Regions from separate parts of the Pectinatus frisingensis genome, predicted to be linked through region 2. Evidence: riboswitches for the same ligand, from Rfam matches in the RefSeq annotation. Region 2 holds a riboswitch; the other holds the start of a gene.
The links. Region 2 has a riboswitch for cobalamin ahead of F8M42_RS06570 (OmpH family outer membrane protein). Riboswitches for the same ligand answer to the same signal wherever they lie in the genome.
Positions count from the first base shown of each region.

Region 1: linked by a shared signal. The riboswitch ahead of F8M42_RS10075 (GH25 family lysozyme) and the one ahead of F8M42_RS06570 (OmpH family outer membrane protein) in region 2 are both predicted to bind cobalamin.

Region 1 is NZ_CP045424.1:2,153,837-2,161,964, reverse strand. It holds gene F8M42_RS10100 (ATP-binding protein) at 1-834, shown strand, start outside; gene F8M42_RS10095 (response regulator) at 803-1,492, shown strand; gene F8M42_RS10090 (sensor histidine kinase) at 1,647-4,337, shown strand; gene F8M42_RS10085 (response regulator) at 4,330-5,028, shown strand; gene F8M42_RS10080 (iron-containing alcohol dehydrogenase family protein) at 5,169-6,275, shown strand; cobalamin riboswitch at 6,547-6,724, shown strand; gene F8M42_RS10075 (GH25 family lysozyme) at 6,974-7,537, shown strand; gene F8M42_RS10070 (lactonase family protein) at 7,898-8,128, shown strand, end outside.
Region 2 is NZ_CP045424.1:1,408,293-1,416,420, forward strand. It holds gene F8M42_RS06555 (replication-associated recombination protein A) at 1-1,187, shown strand, start outside; gene F8M42_RS06560 (RrF2 family transcriptional regulator) at 1,322-1,762, shown strand; gene F8M42_RS06565 (LysR family transcriptional regulator substrate-binding protein) at 1,912-2,535, opposite strand; cobalamin riboswitch at 2,829-3,003, shown strand; cobalamin riboswitch at 3,360-3,542, shown strand; gene F8M42_RS06570 (OmpH family outer membrane protein) at 3,673-4,101, shown strand; gene F8M42_RS06575 (hypothetical protein) at 4,267-5,070, shown strand; gene F8M42_RS06580 (TonB-dependent receptor domain-containing protein) at 5,095-8,128, shown strand, end outside.

The sequences.
Region 1 (8,128 bases), 750 kb from region 2:
GTTGAAAATATCACACTGGAACAAAAACAGCTTATTAAAGCTTGGGCGACAATGGCAGCAATTGCTGTGGAACGGGTTCGTTTAACTGAAGAATCAAATAAACTGGTACTGCTGGCGGCTTCAGAACGTCTGGGAACAGCACTTTTCAATTCTATATCACATGAATTGAAAACACCATTGGCAGCAATTATGGGGGCAATATCGGTATTGACTGAGAAAAATATTGTCGTATCGGAAAAAATTGTAAAAAATTTGTATGACAGTATAAAAAACGGTGCCCAAAGAATGGAACGTATTATCAATAATCTACTGGATACGGCACGTTTGGAAAGTGGTACGATGAAGATAAAAACGGACTGGTGTGATATAGAAGATATAGTGGGAACAGCACTACAGCGTTTGAATGAAATTTTGCAAAATCGTAAAATAGTTTTGAATATGGCTAAGGAATTACCACTTATTCGCGGTGATTGTGTACTTTTAGAACAGGTACTGGTGAACCTGATCGATAATGCCAATAAATATTCCCCTGCAGATAAAATTATTGCTGTTAGTACTGATATGAGTGAAACCGCTGTGTTGGTTTCGGTTACTGATTACGGTGATGATATTTCTGAGCCGGACATGAAGAATATTTTTACTAAATTTTATCGTGGCAGTCATGCAAAAACTGTTTCAGGGACAGGGCTGGGATTATCTATTTGTAAAGCAATAATTGAAGCTCATCATGGTAAAATTTGGGTGACTAATTTGCCTGCGGGCGGGAAAAAATTTATGTTTACACTGCCGAGGGAGATAAAAAATGAACAGTCTGAAGGTATTGATAATCGATGATGAAATAGAGATAAGGAGGTTAATAAAACTTTCTTTGACGACACAAAACTACACAGTATTGTCTGCTGCTACTGGAAAAGAGGGGATTGAAAGTGTATTGCTTGACAGGCCGGATATTATTCTGCTTGATTTGGGGTTGCCGGATATCGATGGCAGTGAAGTGATAATACGGTTACGCAGTCGGGTCGATATCCCAATAATTGTTTTATCGGCACGCGATCAGGAGGAAGCAAAGATAGCTGCACTTGATTCAGGGGCAAATGATTATTTAACTAAACCATTTGGTGTCGGTGAACTGCTGGCGCGGATAAGAGTGTGTAACAGAACATACTTGCGTTCAGATGATGAAGAGGTATTGCAGTTAGGAGATTTGAGCATAAATTTACTGCATTGCCAAGTGTTTTTGCGCGGTCAGGAGATACGTTTAACCCCGATTCAATATGATTTACTGAAAACTTTGGCGCAAAATGCCGGTAAAATACTTACACATCGCCAGATACTTAAAAAAGTCTGGGGAGTAGAAAGCAATGACCTCCAGTATATCAGGGTATACATCGGGCAGCTGCGCCAAAAAATTGAAGAGAATCCGGCCCGTCCCAAATTTATAATTACTGAACCGGGCATAGGATATAGGATGATGTTTGAAAATGTAACATAACAGGATTCTGTATATTATATTTACTCAATATCTTTATACAACATTAATAACATAGGCATTTTTCTAATGCGATTTTTATTTTATCTGTAGTATTATATGATTGTAGGAATAAATTATACTGTCAGCAGCCTGCTGATTTTTAAAGGAGATAAATATGCCGGCATTTCATAAGTCTCCTGATGAGATATTACAAACGATAAAAAATGAAGAAGCAAGAGCTAAGTATGGACATTTAAAGATATTTTTCGGCTATGCGGCCGGTGTTGGTAAGACCTATGCCATGCTGAAAGCTGCACATAGCGCAAAAGCACAGGGGCTGGATGTAGTGGCAGGTTATATAGAGCCGCATATCAGGCCACAAACAACAGTCTTATTAAAAGGATTGGAACAGCTTACACCCGTCATTGTAACACATGGTGATATTATACTGCGGGAATTTGATATTGATGCTGCTTTACGGCGCCATCCGCAGATTATTCTTGTGGATGAACTGGCTCATACTAATGCTGCCGGCTGTCGTCATAAAAAACGTTATAAAGATGTAGAAGAATTATTAAAAGCCGGTATAGATGTATATACTACAGTTAACGTTCAGCATATCGAAAGTCTTAATGATATTGTTGCTTCGATAACAGGCGTTATCGTGCGTGAGAGAATACCGGACTTTGTATTTGATAATGCTGATCAGGTTGAATTAGTAGACATTGAACCGGCAGAACTAATTAAGCGGCTCAATGATGGCAAAATTTACAAGCCGGAGCGTGTGAAAACAGCACTGATTAATTTTTTTACAGTTGAAAATCTGGTTGCACTGAGGGAAATAGCTTTAAGACGCACTGCTGACCGGGTAAATAAAATATCGCAAAAAGTCCGTAATGAATCAAAAGGTGATTATTATACGGATGAGCATGTTCTGGTCTGTTTATCATCTTCACCTTCAAATCCACGCATAATAAGAACTGCAGCACGTTTGGCAAATGCTTTCAGAGGTAAATTTACAGCACTTTTTGTACGCACGGCTGATTATGAAAAGTATTCATCGGAAAATAAAGCACGCCTGCAGGAAAATACTCATTTGGCAGAGCAATTGGGAGCAAGCATAGAAACCGTCATAGGGGATGATATTGCTTACCAGATAGCTGAATTTGCCAAATACGCCGGAGTTTCTAAAATAGTTATTGGCAGGAGTACTACCAGATCAAGATGGGGATTTATGCACAAGGGGTTTCTTGATCAATTGATCCAATTGGCGGCAAATCTGGATATTTATGTCATTCCGGATAAGACTACACCTATCTATAAGAAAAAAGTTAAAAGAACATTAAAGAGGGGTATAAATAAAACAGATATCGGTAAAATAATATCGGTATGGGTTTTGACCACTGTGGCAGCATTGGCACTTGATGCAATAAATCTGGGACAGGCCGATATTGCAACTATTTATATATTAAGTGTTTTGGTAACCGGAGTCATAACTTCCGATCGGTTTTACAGTATTGTTTTATCGTTGCTCAATGTAATCACCTTTGATTATTTGTTCGTTTCACCGCGTTTTACGTTCGCTTATTCTGATTATCGTTATACAGGGACTTTTCTTATTATGTTTATAGCGGCTTTTATAACAGCCAGCTTAGCCAGCAAGATAAAAAAACAGGCAGAACAGTCGGTACAGACTGCTTATCGCACAAAAATACTGCTTGATACTAATCAGTTGCTGCAAAAGGCTCGCAATATCGATGAAATAGCTTCAATTACTATTAAGCAGTTATTAAAACTCAGCGGACGTCCGGTAATTTACTATGGTTGCAGTGAAGATAAGCTGCTGCCGCCAATAATCACTGCAGCAACGGCGGCAGAAAGTGAGGCTTATAAATCGCCCAATGAAGCTGCTGTTGCCCAATGGGTGTTCAGAAATAACAAGCATGCAGGAGCTACGACAGATACATTGGGAAGTGCCAAGTGCCTGTACATGGCGATACGCACGGAAAATCGTGTGCATGGGGTTATTGGTATAGCTTTGGAAAATAGCCGGCTGGAATCCTTTGAAAGCAGCATAATACTGTCCATACTGGGTGAGTGTTCGCTGGCGATGGAAAAGGAATTGTATAATAAGAAACGCCGTGAAGCTGCCGTACAAGTGCAAAATGAAAAATTGCGCAATAGTTTTCTTCGTTCGATATCACACGATTTGCGTACACCGCTGACATCTATTTCCGGAAATGCTGATTTTTTAGTTAATAATGGCAGACAATTGGATGAAGCTAAAAGGCAAAAAATATACAGCACAATTTATGATGATGCGAAGTGGCTGATAAATTTGGTGGAAAATATTTTGTCAATCACACGTATCGAAAATGGCAATATGAAACTGAATCGTCAGATAGAATTAGTCAATGACGTAATAACTGAAGCTGTTTCACATATTAGTGCAAAAAAATTAAAGCATACTATAAAATATATTGAACCGGAAAAGCTGTATTTTTCTAAAATGGATGCTCGATTGATCATGCAGGTTGTGATTAATATTATTGACAATGCATTAAAATATACACCAAGTGATTCCACCATAGAGATAAGTGTGTTTGAACAGCAGCGGCATATTGCCGTAGCAATAGCAGATAATGGGGAAGGTATGCCAAAAGCTGTACAGGAAAAAGTGTTTGATATGTTTTATAGCGGCGATAATAAATTTGGTGATAGCAGACGTGGGATGGGAATAGGACTGGCTTTGTGCAAGAATATAATTGAAGTGCATGGTGGCAGTATTGAAGTAAAAGATAATTATCCGCATGGGACAGTGTTTACTTTTACTTTACCATTGGAGGAGGTAACGATAAATGAATAGCCCATTACTATTGGTGGTGGAAGATGATACAGCTGTAAGTAATTTGATAGGTACCACATTAAAAATGGAAAATTATCGGTTTCACACAGCTTCGACGGGCAGACAATCGATAGTTGAGGCGATATCACAAAAACCGGATATAGTCCTGCTTGATCTGGGTTTACCAGATATAGATGGAATAGAAATAATAAAAAAAATAAGATCGTGGTCAAAAATGCCGATAATAGTCGTAAGTGCCCGTAGTGACGATAAAGACAAAATTGAGGCATTGGATAATGGGGCAGATGACTATATTACTAAACCTTTTTCAGTAGAAGAACTGCTGGCTAGAATACGGGCTGCGCTCAGGCGGGCCAGTTATATGGCCTCGGAGAAAGCCCAGAATCCAGTATTTATAAATGGTAATTTAAAAATAGATTATGCAGCAGGCTGTGTTTATGTAAGTAATATAGAAATGCATCTTACACCCATGGAATATAAACTATTGTGTCTGCTGGCAGGTAATGTCGGTAAAGTATTGACATATACATATATAACTAATTCGATTTGGGGAAATGCATGGGATAACAATGTTGCGTCATTGCGGGTATTCATGGCAACATTGCGGAAGAAAATCGAAAAAGATGCAGCTGCTCCTCAGTATATACAGACGCATATTGGTATTGGATACCGTATGATAAAAATCGATTAATAAAAATCAGGCAGATATGCGGCAACCCTTATTCTACTGTTTACAATATTACATTTAGATGTTATAATTATTGACTAGCACAATTATTTGCAATGAAATAAGGAGATGAAAGATAAACGCTTCCAGTGGTTTATCCGCATATGAGAGAAAATTATTCGATATACTTGCCACAGTACAGTGTAGGAACAAATTGTTATGATGAAATTGGTCCCGTGACTAAATATTTTGGTAAAAAAGTTGTTATGATAGGTGGCAAAACAGCTTTGGAAAAAGCTGAACCGGCGATACTTAAAGCTATGAGCAAGGCAGGTTTGGATCATTTAGCGACAGTGTGGTACGGTGGTGATTCAAGTGAAAGTAATGTAAAAAAAATGTTGGATAATGAAGCTGTAAAAAGTTCTGACATAATATTTGGCATAGGCGGCGGCAGGGCAATAGATACAGCTAAAACGGCGGCAGATATACTTGACAAAGCTTATTTTTCATTTCCTACGGTAGCATCTAACTGCGCACCAACTTCGGCTATAGCAGTTTTATATGATGATGCCGGGGCGTTATCACGCTACTATTTCACAAAAAAATGTCCACTGCATACATTCATAAATACAGCGGTTATAGCGGATTCACCTGAAGAACTTTTATGGGCTGGTATCGGAGATGCTTTGTCCAAGGAATGTGAAGTGGAGCTGGCTGCGCGTGGTAAAAAATTATTCCATACTCCATTGATAGGGCTTAAAGCAGCGGCAGCTTGTACGGAACCTCTGCTTGATTTTGGGGAAGATGCTTTAAAGGCAATAAAAGAAAAACGGCCTTCCTTTGAACTTACACAAGTTGTGCTGGATATTATTATCAGTACGGGGATAGCATCAAATTTGACAAGTTCGGCTTTTGACAATAAGATTGAGTATTATTACAACTCATCACTGGCTCATTGCTTTTACAATGCTTATACAATTCTGCCGCAGGCTCACCAGTACCGGCATGGCGCAGTGGTTTCCTATGGCGTTTTAGTGTTGCTTACATATGATGGGCAAATCGAGCGGCGCAACAAGATCGCAGCTTTTAATAAAAAATTGGAATTACCGGTGACTTTGCGGGAAATCGGAATTTCAAGTGAAGCAGAAGTTGATAGTATTGTGAAAAGGGCACCTTTTATTAATGAGTGGAATTGTGTTCCTTACAAAAGTGATCAGGCTAAATATAAAGCGGCAATATTAGCTGTCGATGAATATGGCAGGACTCTGTAGTATTAAAATTTTATTTATTGATGGGATTGCCGCACGTGATCGACTTCGTGCGGCAATATTTTTGATTTAATTAATAAGAAAATTAGTAGCATATAAAACAGTTATGAAAAAATAAATGAATTGTATTGCACTCGACTTGGTGTAATGATATACTAAGCACATGATGATTAATAGCTGGTAACTGGTTGTCCAATTGAGAAAATTTGGCTTTTATCAGCCGTACTCTGATACCGATACCTTAGAAATTCAGTTAAAAATGCAACTGTGATCAATTTGATATGATGAGACAGGTGTCCGTAAGGACTCAATAGAAAATCCGGTATAAAGCCGGAGCGGTCCCGCCGCTGTGAGGAAGAGCAAATTGCAATATACCATTGGGAATATGTCCTGAGAAGGTGCAATAAGTGATGATTCCGAGCCAGAAGAACTGCCTGTTTGACAATCACCGATTATGAATGAAATCATTCATGGACCTGCGAGCGATGGGGAGGGGATTTCGAAACGGCAGTATTTTTGTGCTGCTGTGATGAGATATGTTTTTATGACCTTCATCTATTTTGCGGATGAAGGTTTTTTTCGTAAGTATAGCCCGGTTTAATGAGCGGATGCTTGCAACATGTTATTGAGACAATTGAATTAGAAAATGAAGAAATAGATGGTGAAGTGGCGGTTTTATCGAATAAAGGAAGAAATTGTTAATGAAAAAAGGTATTGATGTAAGTGAGAATAATGGAACGGTCGATTGGCGGGCAGCAGTGCTGTCCGGTATTGAATTCGCTATTATACGCTGCAGTATGGGGCAATTTGAATCAGATGCATTATTTGCACAAAATGTGGCATTGGCACATGCTGCGGGGCTGCAGGTGGGGGCATACCATTATTCTTATGCCATGGACAAAGAGCAGTCGGCGCAGGAAGCACAAAATTGTAAAAGGGCAATAAATGATGCAGGAGTATTGCTGGAATTGCCGGTATTTTATGATATGGAAGATGCTGACGGCTGGAAGGCACAGCATAATTTTTCATTCAATAAAAACAAAATTACAAATATGTGCCAGGTCTTTATAAATGATATTGGTTTGGACAGCGGAATATATTCGTCTCATTTTTGGTTATGCAACTATATTGACTGGCAGGTGTTGCAATGTACCGTGTGGAATGCTGAATGGGGAAATACCGATTCTGTACGGGGATATATGTGGCAATATACAGATAAATTTAAAATAGGTACAAATGTTTTTGATGGAGATATACTTTACTGATGTTTTTAAACTGCAGTGATTATAATAAGTTAGTATTTTGGGCTGACGTCATTATAAAATAAGTTTAATAATTTGATATAATGGTTTGAATTATTAAAAATAATATGCAATCGAAAGGTATTGACTGATAAATTTCCAAAGGCATAATTTATCTTACACATTGTACATAATATAGAGTCTTTTGCCAACGAAAATATTGCTGCATAGAAGTATATTGTATTTGTAAAAGGGAGATAAATATAATATACTTTAAACATGGGGATAAGTATAATTTTATGTGTTATTTGTGAAGCTGATAAGATAATGATGTGATATCATCTTGGGACAAATTATAAATTTATTTAGGGGAATGAGTTTATTATGAAACATATTGGGTACGTAGGTACGTATGATTCAAAATGTAGTCAGGGTGTCTATCGTTTTAAATTTGACGATGTTACAGGGAAGCTCACTAAGCCAACATCTTTTTATACAACAAATGGTGGTAAGTGTGTGGCCCTGACGGACGAATTTGTGGTTGTAACGCGTGAGATTCCTGGGAAATCCGGTATTGCGTTATTAGACAAAAACGGAACAGTACTATCAGAAGCT
Region 2 (8,128 bases):
TAATGATCGAAAATGACCGTATACCGTCACTCATTTTATTTGGACCACCTGGTACCGGTAAAACAACATTAGCCCGAATGATTGCCGTGATGACAAAAAGTAATTTTAAACAGCTCAATGCGGTTGCAGCCGGTATCGCCGATATCAGAAAAGTTGTTGATGAAGCCCATGAACAAAGAAAATTTTATCAAAAACGGACTATTGTTTTTATTGATGAAATACACCGCTTTAATAAAAGCCAGCAGGATGTTTTATTGCCATATGTGGAAGATGGACGAATAATTTTAATCGGAGCCACTACTGAGAATCCTTACTTTGAAGTAAATCATGCATTGCTGTCGCGTGTACGGGTAGTGCGTCTGCATAGCCTTTCCGATAAACAAATGATTATCGTACTGCAAAAGGCACTATGTGATAAAAAACGTGGTCTTGGTGAATATGGTATAGGCTGTGCTGAGCCTGAGCTGACTACCATCGCCCAGGCTGCTGCCGGGGATGCCCGTGTGGCACTTAATCTTCTGGAACAGGCTGCAATGCTGGCTCATACCGCTCATAGCAATATCACTGCTGAAATTCTTTCAGATATCATGGGAGAAAAGTTGCAGACCTATGATAAAAAAGGGGATAATCATTATGACACCGTTTCGGCTTTCATAAAAAGCATGCGCGGCAGTGATCCCGATGCTGCAATACATTATCTGGCCCGCATGATCGTTGCAGGCGAAGATGTTAATTTTATCGCTCGGCGGATTGCTATTTGCGCTGCTGAAGATGTAGGAAATGCTGATCCCATGGCATTGGTAGTGGCAATGGCTGCTGTGCAGGCGGTTCAATTTATCGGTTTACCGGAAGCTCGTATCCCATTGGCACAGGCTGTGACCTATATTGCTTCAGCACCGAAGAGTAACGCCGCCTATCTGTCCATTGACAGTGCCTTACAGGATGTCCGCACAAGGGATTGCGGCGCCATACCGCTGCATCTCAAAGATGCCCATTATAAAGGTGCTGAAAAATTGGGACACGGCATAGATTACAAATATCCGCATGATTTCAATGATCACTTCATCAAGCAGCAATATCTGCCCACAAAAATTATGGGGAAAAAATATTATGATCCTACATCGAATGGTCACGAGAAAATAATTAAACAATATCTGGCAACACATCAAAATTTTTTGCCAAAATGACACCTTAACTGGTATAATGTTAAGTAGTAGTAAATATATAATATTAATAAAAATTATAAGAATAAACAGTTTGATGGTTTATTCTGCCAGAGCTGCTTGGGAACAGCTTACGAAAATAATTGGGGGAAAATATTATGAAATTATCAACGAGAGGTCGCTACGGCGTTACCGCTATGTATGAGCTTGCCCTGAACTACGGCAAAGGACCCTTGTCACTGCGCACGATTGCCGCTAAGCAGGATATATCAGATAATTATTTGGAACAGCTTATCTGTGCGTTACGAAATGCCGGACTGGTAAAAAGCACCCGCGGTGCCCAGGGAGGGTATGTCTTGACAAAGGATCCTGCTGAAATCACTATTGGAGATATTATTACAATAATGGAAGGACCTATCGCATTAGTTGACTGTCTGCTCAATGAAGCTGATTCCAGCAGCCAGATTTGCAAAAAGGCTGAAAAATGCGTTACCCGCAGTGTGTGGGAAAGAGTCTGCCAAAGTATAAGTGAAGTTCTTAATTCGATAACTCTGGCAGATTTATGTAAAAATAACTGCCAAAAATCAGACTGTCGATAATTTGTACTTGAATGAGTGAAATATTTATCATAAAATAAGCAAATAACTAAGAGGCTGTGCTTTAAGAAAAGTTTCTGCCGTATGTTGGAAATTTCAGGAAATAAACAATATACAGCAGGAACTTTGCTCAGGGCAGCAGCCTTTTTCCATTATGATGCAGATATCTGCGTCGTAGGTATAACAGCAAAAAAATTTTGCAATAGTGGTGAATAAGGTTCATTTTTCCGCGTACATAAAACGATTTCATTAATCAGATCAATATCTTTTACATATATTCTTGATAATTTGCCCGCAGTGATAAATTCATGCACTGTCAAGGATGAACAAAAGACGATGCCATAACCTGAAATGGCAGCCATAAGACTTTCATGCAGACCATCAAATTCAAGTGCGATTTTAGGAGCTTTTAAGTTGTGGATATGGCACAACGCTTCTAATGTAAAATGGTTGTAGCTGCCATTTTCCCGCAAAATAAACGGTTCAGATATAATCGTTTCCAAACTGATGATTTTATTAGCATATTTGTGATTTGGCGCAGCAACAAACCACAGTTCATCTGTCATTATTTTTTTTATACATAATTCATTTTTATGGATAATAGCGCCACCGCCTAAAACTGCTGCATCTGCCTGATAATTGAGCAGCTCGTTTACAGCAGCTGCAGTTTTATTTGTTGTGACCTTGATGGTCATGTTTTTGTGGATCTGTTTTAATGCCGCTGCCCATACCGGTATCAGGTAATTTGCGGTTAGATAATTACCGGCAATTCTCAATGAGCCGCATTTACCGTCAGTATAATCACGGACTAATATATTTCTCTGAGAAGGGAAGTCTTATAATATTATTTACATTTGCAAGACAATCAAATCAGTCTGTGAGATATCTGTAATAAAGTTTTTATAATACCACGGCAAAAAAATTTATTTATGATTAGCTTTATTATTAGTGTATATTGGAATTTTATTATTTTAAATTTGTAATTTTTTTATTGACAAATTTGTAAAATAGCATTATCGTAATAAGTGAAAACTATTATTTATTAAATTAAGATAATATTAACAATTAGATAATTTTTATGAAATCAGGTATCCATTATCTGGATGGATTCAATAGGGAAGTCCGGTGCAAGTCCGGCGCTGTCTCGCAACTGTGAAGGAGAGCTGTATTTTTGTTTCCCTCTTACCAAGGAAAAATGCAGCAATGAACCTAAGTCAGGGTACTGCCTGGTTTTTATATCCGTATATAGCCTGCGATGTACAGGTCTGGGATTGAGAACATTTGCAGGTATATGCATGATGTATGTGGTGCATTTGACTGCAGATTTTTAGGTGAGCTGTTTTTGGGAACAGCTTTCGTTCTTGACCCGGCAAAAGCAGGCAGCTTTTAGAAAATAAAGCGTCGGTAATTCCGCTGGTCGGGATAACTGGCGCTTTTGTTTTATCAATATAGCTATGTAAGACATTTTTGCTTTATCTGCCCTTAGAAATTAAGAGCGGATAAAGGGCAAACTGACAGTTATGCAGGCATTTCGTTCTTTATCCACCCTTAAAAGGGCGGACAATCGCGCGCAGCGTGGTGATGGGCTGCATAAATAAAAACTTAATAAATCGGAACAGGTGCCCTTCGGGGCTTAATAGGGAAGTTTGGTGCAAAGCCAACACGGTCCCGCCACTGTAACGGAGAGTAAATCCGCAGACAACGTCACTGGAGCAATGCTTTGGGAAGGCGCGGATAAACGATGACCCGGAGTCAGGAGAACTGCCTGTTGTACAATCACCGCTTGACCTGCGAGGTATGGGGAGGAGATTACACATCCGGGCTTTTTTGGCCTGTCTGTGTAGTGCGCTCCCGCAAGGGAGTTTTTTTATTGTCCTTTTATATCACAAATTTTATTTATAGTGAGGTAAACCATGAAACAATTATCTTTAATTTCAACACTGACCGCTATGTTTTTCAGTCTTATTTTGCTGCTGCCGTCAACGGCAATGGCCGCCGATATTCAAAACATCGGTGTAATGAATCGACAGCAGGTTGTTGCCGCCTATCCCGGCATACAGGAAATATTCCAGCAGCTGCAGGATATGCGCACTGCCGCACAAAATGATTACAATACCAAGAGCAAAGGTCTGTCCGATGATAAGCGCAAGACACTCAATGACACTATCGCCCAGCAGGAAGCACAAAAAGAAGCTAAACTCATGAATCCGGTAGAAAATAAAATCAGCGCTGCCGTCAAAGCAGTCGCCGCTGACAAAGGGCTTACCATTATTCTGGATGCTGCCGATGTCGTCTATGGCGGTACCGACATTACCAATGATGTTATCGCCAAAATAAAATAAGCATATTAAAAGCCTGTTGTCTGCACGGACGACAATAACTAACCGCCGGTGCAGTTATTAATACAGTAATCCGGATAAAGGAGGTGCAGCGTCTTAAATGTCGCAGGGCAGTGAGGCTGTCCTGCCGGGGTATAAGAACCAATTTTGTTTAAGGAGGCTTTATTTATGAGTTTGTCTACAGTGGTGTCAACTTTTTATAATTTCGGTGCTTCTCCTGCGGCCGGTCGTCTTAAATTGATTTCTTCTTCGGGGTCAACGCCGACTGTTACGGGAGGACTCCCAAATGATATTCCTAATACCGATCCTATCGCTTTTTACTTTAACGGCGGCAGCGGCACCGGCATCAGGATATTGCTAGTGGAAAGGAATTACGACAAAAATTATAAGCAAACTTTTTGTACGCTTTCCGTGTATGATCCCAGCAGTTGGACAAAAACAGTCAATGAAAATTCGTCGGCTTATGAATACAGTGATGGTGCTCCGCTGCTCAATATTTACAATATCAATTCACCGGGCGGGACTGATGCCGGCACACTTTATGGTGCTGATTACACCGGTACTGATAATGACAACGGGCGCATATTTAAGCTTATCCATGGCAAGACCGGCAGTGCGGAAACCCTGACATTGGACAGCCATGATTATCAGTTTGTACCGACGGGTTCGGGTGCCACGGCACACAGCGTCGACTCGGTATTTAACACTGAATCAGGCACTGACTACGTTTATGCCGCAGCCCAGCAGTATAGTTTGTCCGGTTCGCCCTCTAATCCGGCAAACTATACTTACTATAACAGTATCATTGTCAAGCTCGATCCCGGTACGCTGACACCGGTCAGCGGCGGCGGTCCGAGTGCCAGCCTGGCACCGAATGTCTTTGATCTGCAGTACTATGGCGGCAGCTTCTATGTGACGGCCCTGGGTGGGGCGCAGTGGAACCAGACTCCAATCAAATGGAACTTTTTGTAATAATAACAATAAGGAAGAAACATTTTGAAAAGGAATAATAAATATATAGTATTATATCCCCTGGCTCTTTTTTTGCTTACTTATACCGCACCCTGTGAGGCATGGGATCAGCTGGTAATAAATGGAGAAAATGCCAATTACATAAATTGGGGAATAAATGCCGACCCAAGCGGAACTTATAATATCACGAGTGGAGGCATTTATACTACCTATGCCAGAGATACACAGACCGGCGGACCACCGGTTTCCAGATATAATGAACCTATTAATATTTTAAATGGAGGAATATGGCGTCCGCTGGATGCTAAGTCTATAATTCTTGCGAGTGCTTTAACCATGCATTCCGGTTCCATGATAGATCTGGCATATAAATACAGTGCTGCCAACGGTTATACTCAGGAAAACGGCTATGATCCCTGGTCGGCAGCAACCTCTATTAATACAGCGCGACGTTTGTCATTGAATAATGGCAGTTTTGAAGGCAATATTGCTTTTCGGCTTAATATGGGAACAGCTGTTTTTGACCAAAGCGGATATAGCTCCATGGGTGGTACTGAGGGTATATCTTTGACTACGCCGCAGATAATCAATACGGCTGAATATCCAACTGTAAATGTTACACTGCATTATATCATCGGCAATCATTTTGGTGAAGGAATGGTTGGATCTAATTGTTACTATCCATGGGATCACCAGACAGCAGCCATGCTGAAGAACAAAATACCTGGTATTTTTTTTATAAGCAAGTCAGATACTGCCACAATGGATAAATTTAATGTGTCGGGCAGCGGCGAGTACCATCTTGATGGTGCCATCAATAAATATCTGCTGTGGACGCAGGTGCAGCAAGATGAAAGCGATCCGCGAATAGATTATACTACAAATAGAGAGTGGAGCCTGGTCTGGACAGCCCGGCGGCAGAATTATCTTTCCCAGGGGGCTTACTCGGCGGCCAATGCGGCACTGGCCAGCCGCAATATGTGGCGTATCGAAGATGATGTACTATGGAAGCACGGTGACGATATCCGCTTTGCCGACCGTACCGGCAGCAAGTCACCGGAAGGTTTTTATGTCAATAACTGGCAGGGCAGGTACACCTTCGGCGGTATCCAGGGCTCGAGCTTCGACCAAAGCTACAGCGGCATCCAGGTCGGCTATGACAAGCTGCGCAGCCGTGACCTGTTCAACGGGCGGGTGCATACCGGCGTATTTGTCAGCAAGCTCAATTCCGGCGCCGATTTCAGTGCCCAGAGTGCCGGTGGTGCCGACTACAACAGCGGCTCCGGCAATATCAGCAGCCTCGGTTTTGGTGCCTATATGCTCTGGGAAGGGCAGAAGGGACATTACCTTGATACCATGCTGCGCTGGAGCAAGGTCGACAACAACTACGCCTATACCGATTCCTTTGATAATACCTATACCAAGGACTTTATCAGCAAGAGCTACGGCATCGGTGCCCGCTATGGCCGCTATATAACAAGAAACAACGGCTGGTTCCTGGAACCGCAGATCGGGCTGTCTTATGGCGTCACACGGGCCTATGATTTCCGCACGGCCAATGACCTTGAATACATGCAGGACAAGACCGGCATGCTGACCGGCCATGCCGGGATAACCCTGGGCAGAAAATACGGACAGGGCAGCCACAGCGGTGAAGCCTACCTGAAATTGGCAGCCAACCATGACTTTAGCAGCAATGATGCCATGTTTTATGCCATGCAGCCTGAGTCAATGAAACTGGAAGTCGGGGCAGATCCCGTTCTCGCTTCGCAGAAAATCGATAATCTTGAAGGCCGGGACACCTGGTATGATGTGTCCCTGGGCAGCAGTATCAAACTGGGAGAAAGCCATGATGCCTGGATCGGTGTCAACAAATCCTTCGGCGGCAATGTCAATACCAAATGGCAGGTAAACGGCGGTGTTACCTGGTACTGGGGCGGTCCGGCCAAGCCCCAAAAGGCACGGACAGCTGCCCCAAAGACAGCGGTTCCGGACAGCCAGCCCACCCAGTCCGTCAGCAGGAATGAACCGGCGGTCGGCAGTACGGCCAATGGTGCGACACCGGCGGTACGGCCGGCCGATAACAAGACTGCCGTGCAGCAGACCGGCAGGAAAATGAAACCTGCCGCCGATACGGCGGCTGCTTCACCGGCTGCCGACGGACAGCCGGTATCAGTGCCGGTGCCTGAAAACAACCGGACTTCTGCCGCAGCGGCAGAAAGCACCCAGCCGCCTGCTGATACCGGAGCAGCCGATGCTGCAGCACCGGCTGATGAGGGGAAAACAAAGCTGGCGCCGATGCTTGTCGAAGCCGACCGTCCCGACTGGGAAAGCAAGCTGTCACCGGGTACAGTATCGGTAATCGACGTGCCGAAGTACAAAGGCGAGCAAAAAACGCTGGCCGATCTGCTGCAGACAGTACCGGGAGTATACATCGACCGGCTGTCGAGCGGTACCGGCCATTATACGACCGTGCGCGTACGCGGCTCCTCGGCCAGCCAGGTAAGCATCTATATGGACGGCGTACTGGTCAATACCGGCAGTGAAGCGGCAGTCAACCTGGAAAATCTCAATATCGACAATGTCCAGCGCATCGAGGTCTACCGCGGCTATATCCCGGCCCGTTTTGCCGGAGCGGCAATGGGCGGGGCAATCAATATAGTCACCAAAAAACCGACCAAGACCGGCGGCAAGGTCAGCTACGGCATCCGTTCTTTCGGCGGCCAGAAGTTCAATCTGGAAACCACGGCACCGCTTGGCGACGGCAGTCTGCTGCTGGCGCTCAATAAAGAACAGGCGGAAAATGACTTCCAATATAACATGGTGCCAAATTATTGGTCCAGTCCCGACGGCAGTAAAATGCCTACTGGTGTGCCCGATAAGCGCTGGCGCAAAAACAACGGCTATAACGATAAAAACATCCTGCTCAAGTGGCAGGATAAGGACTGGTTTATCAAGCTGAACTACACCGACAATGTCACCCATACCCCGCAGGCGATAGACCCGTATTTTCCCCGGGTGGATTCATCGGAAGAATGGAAGACTTATGGCGGCCTTA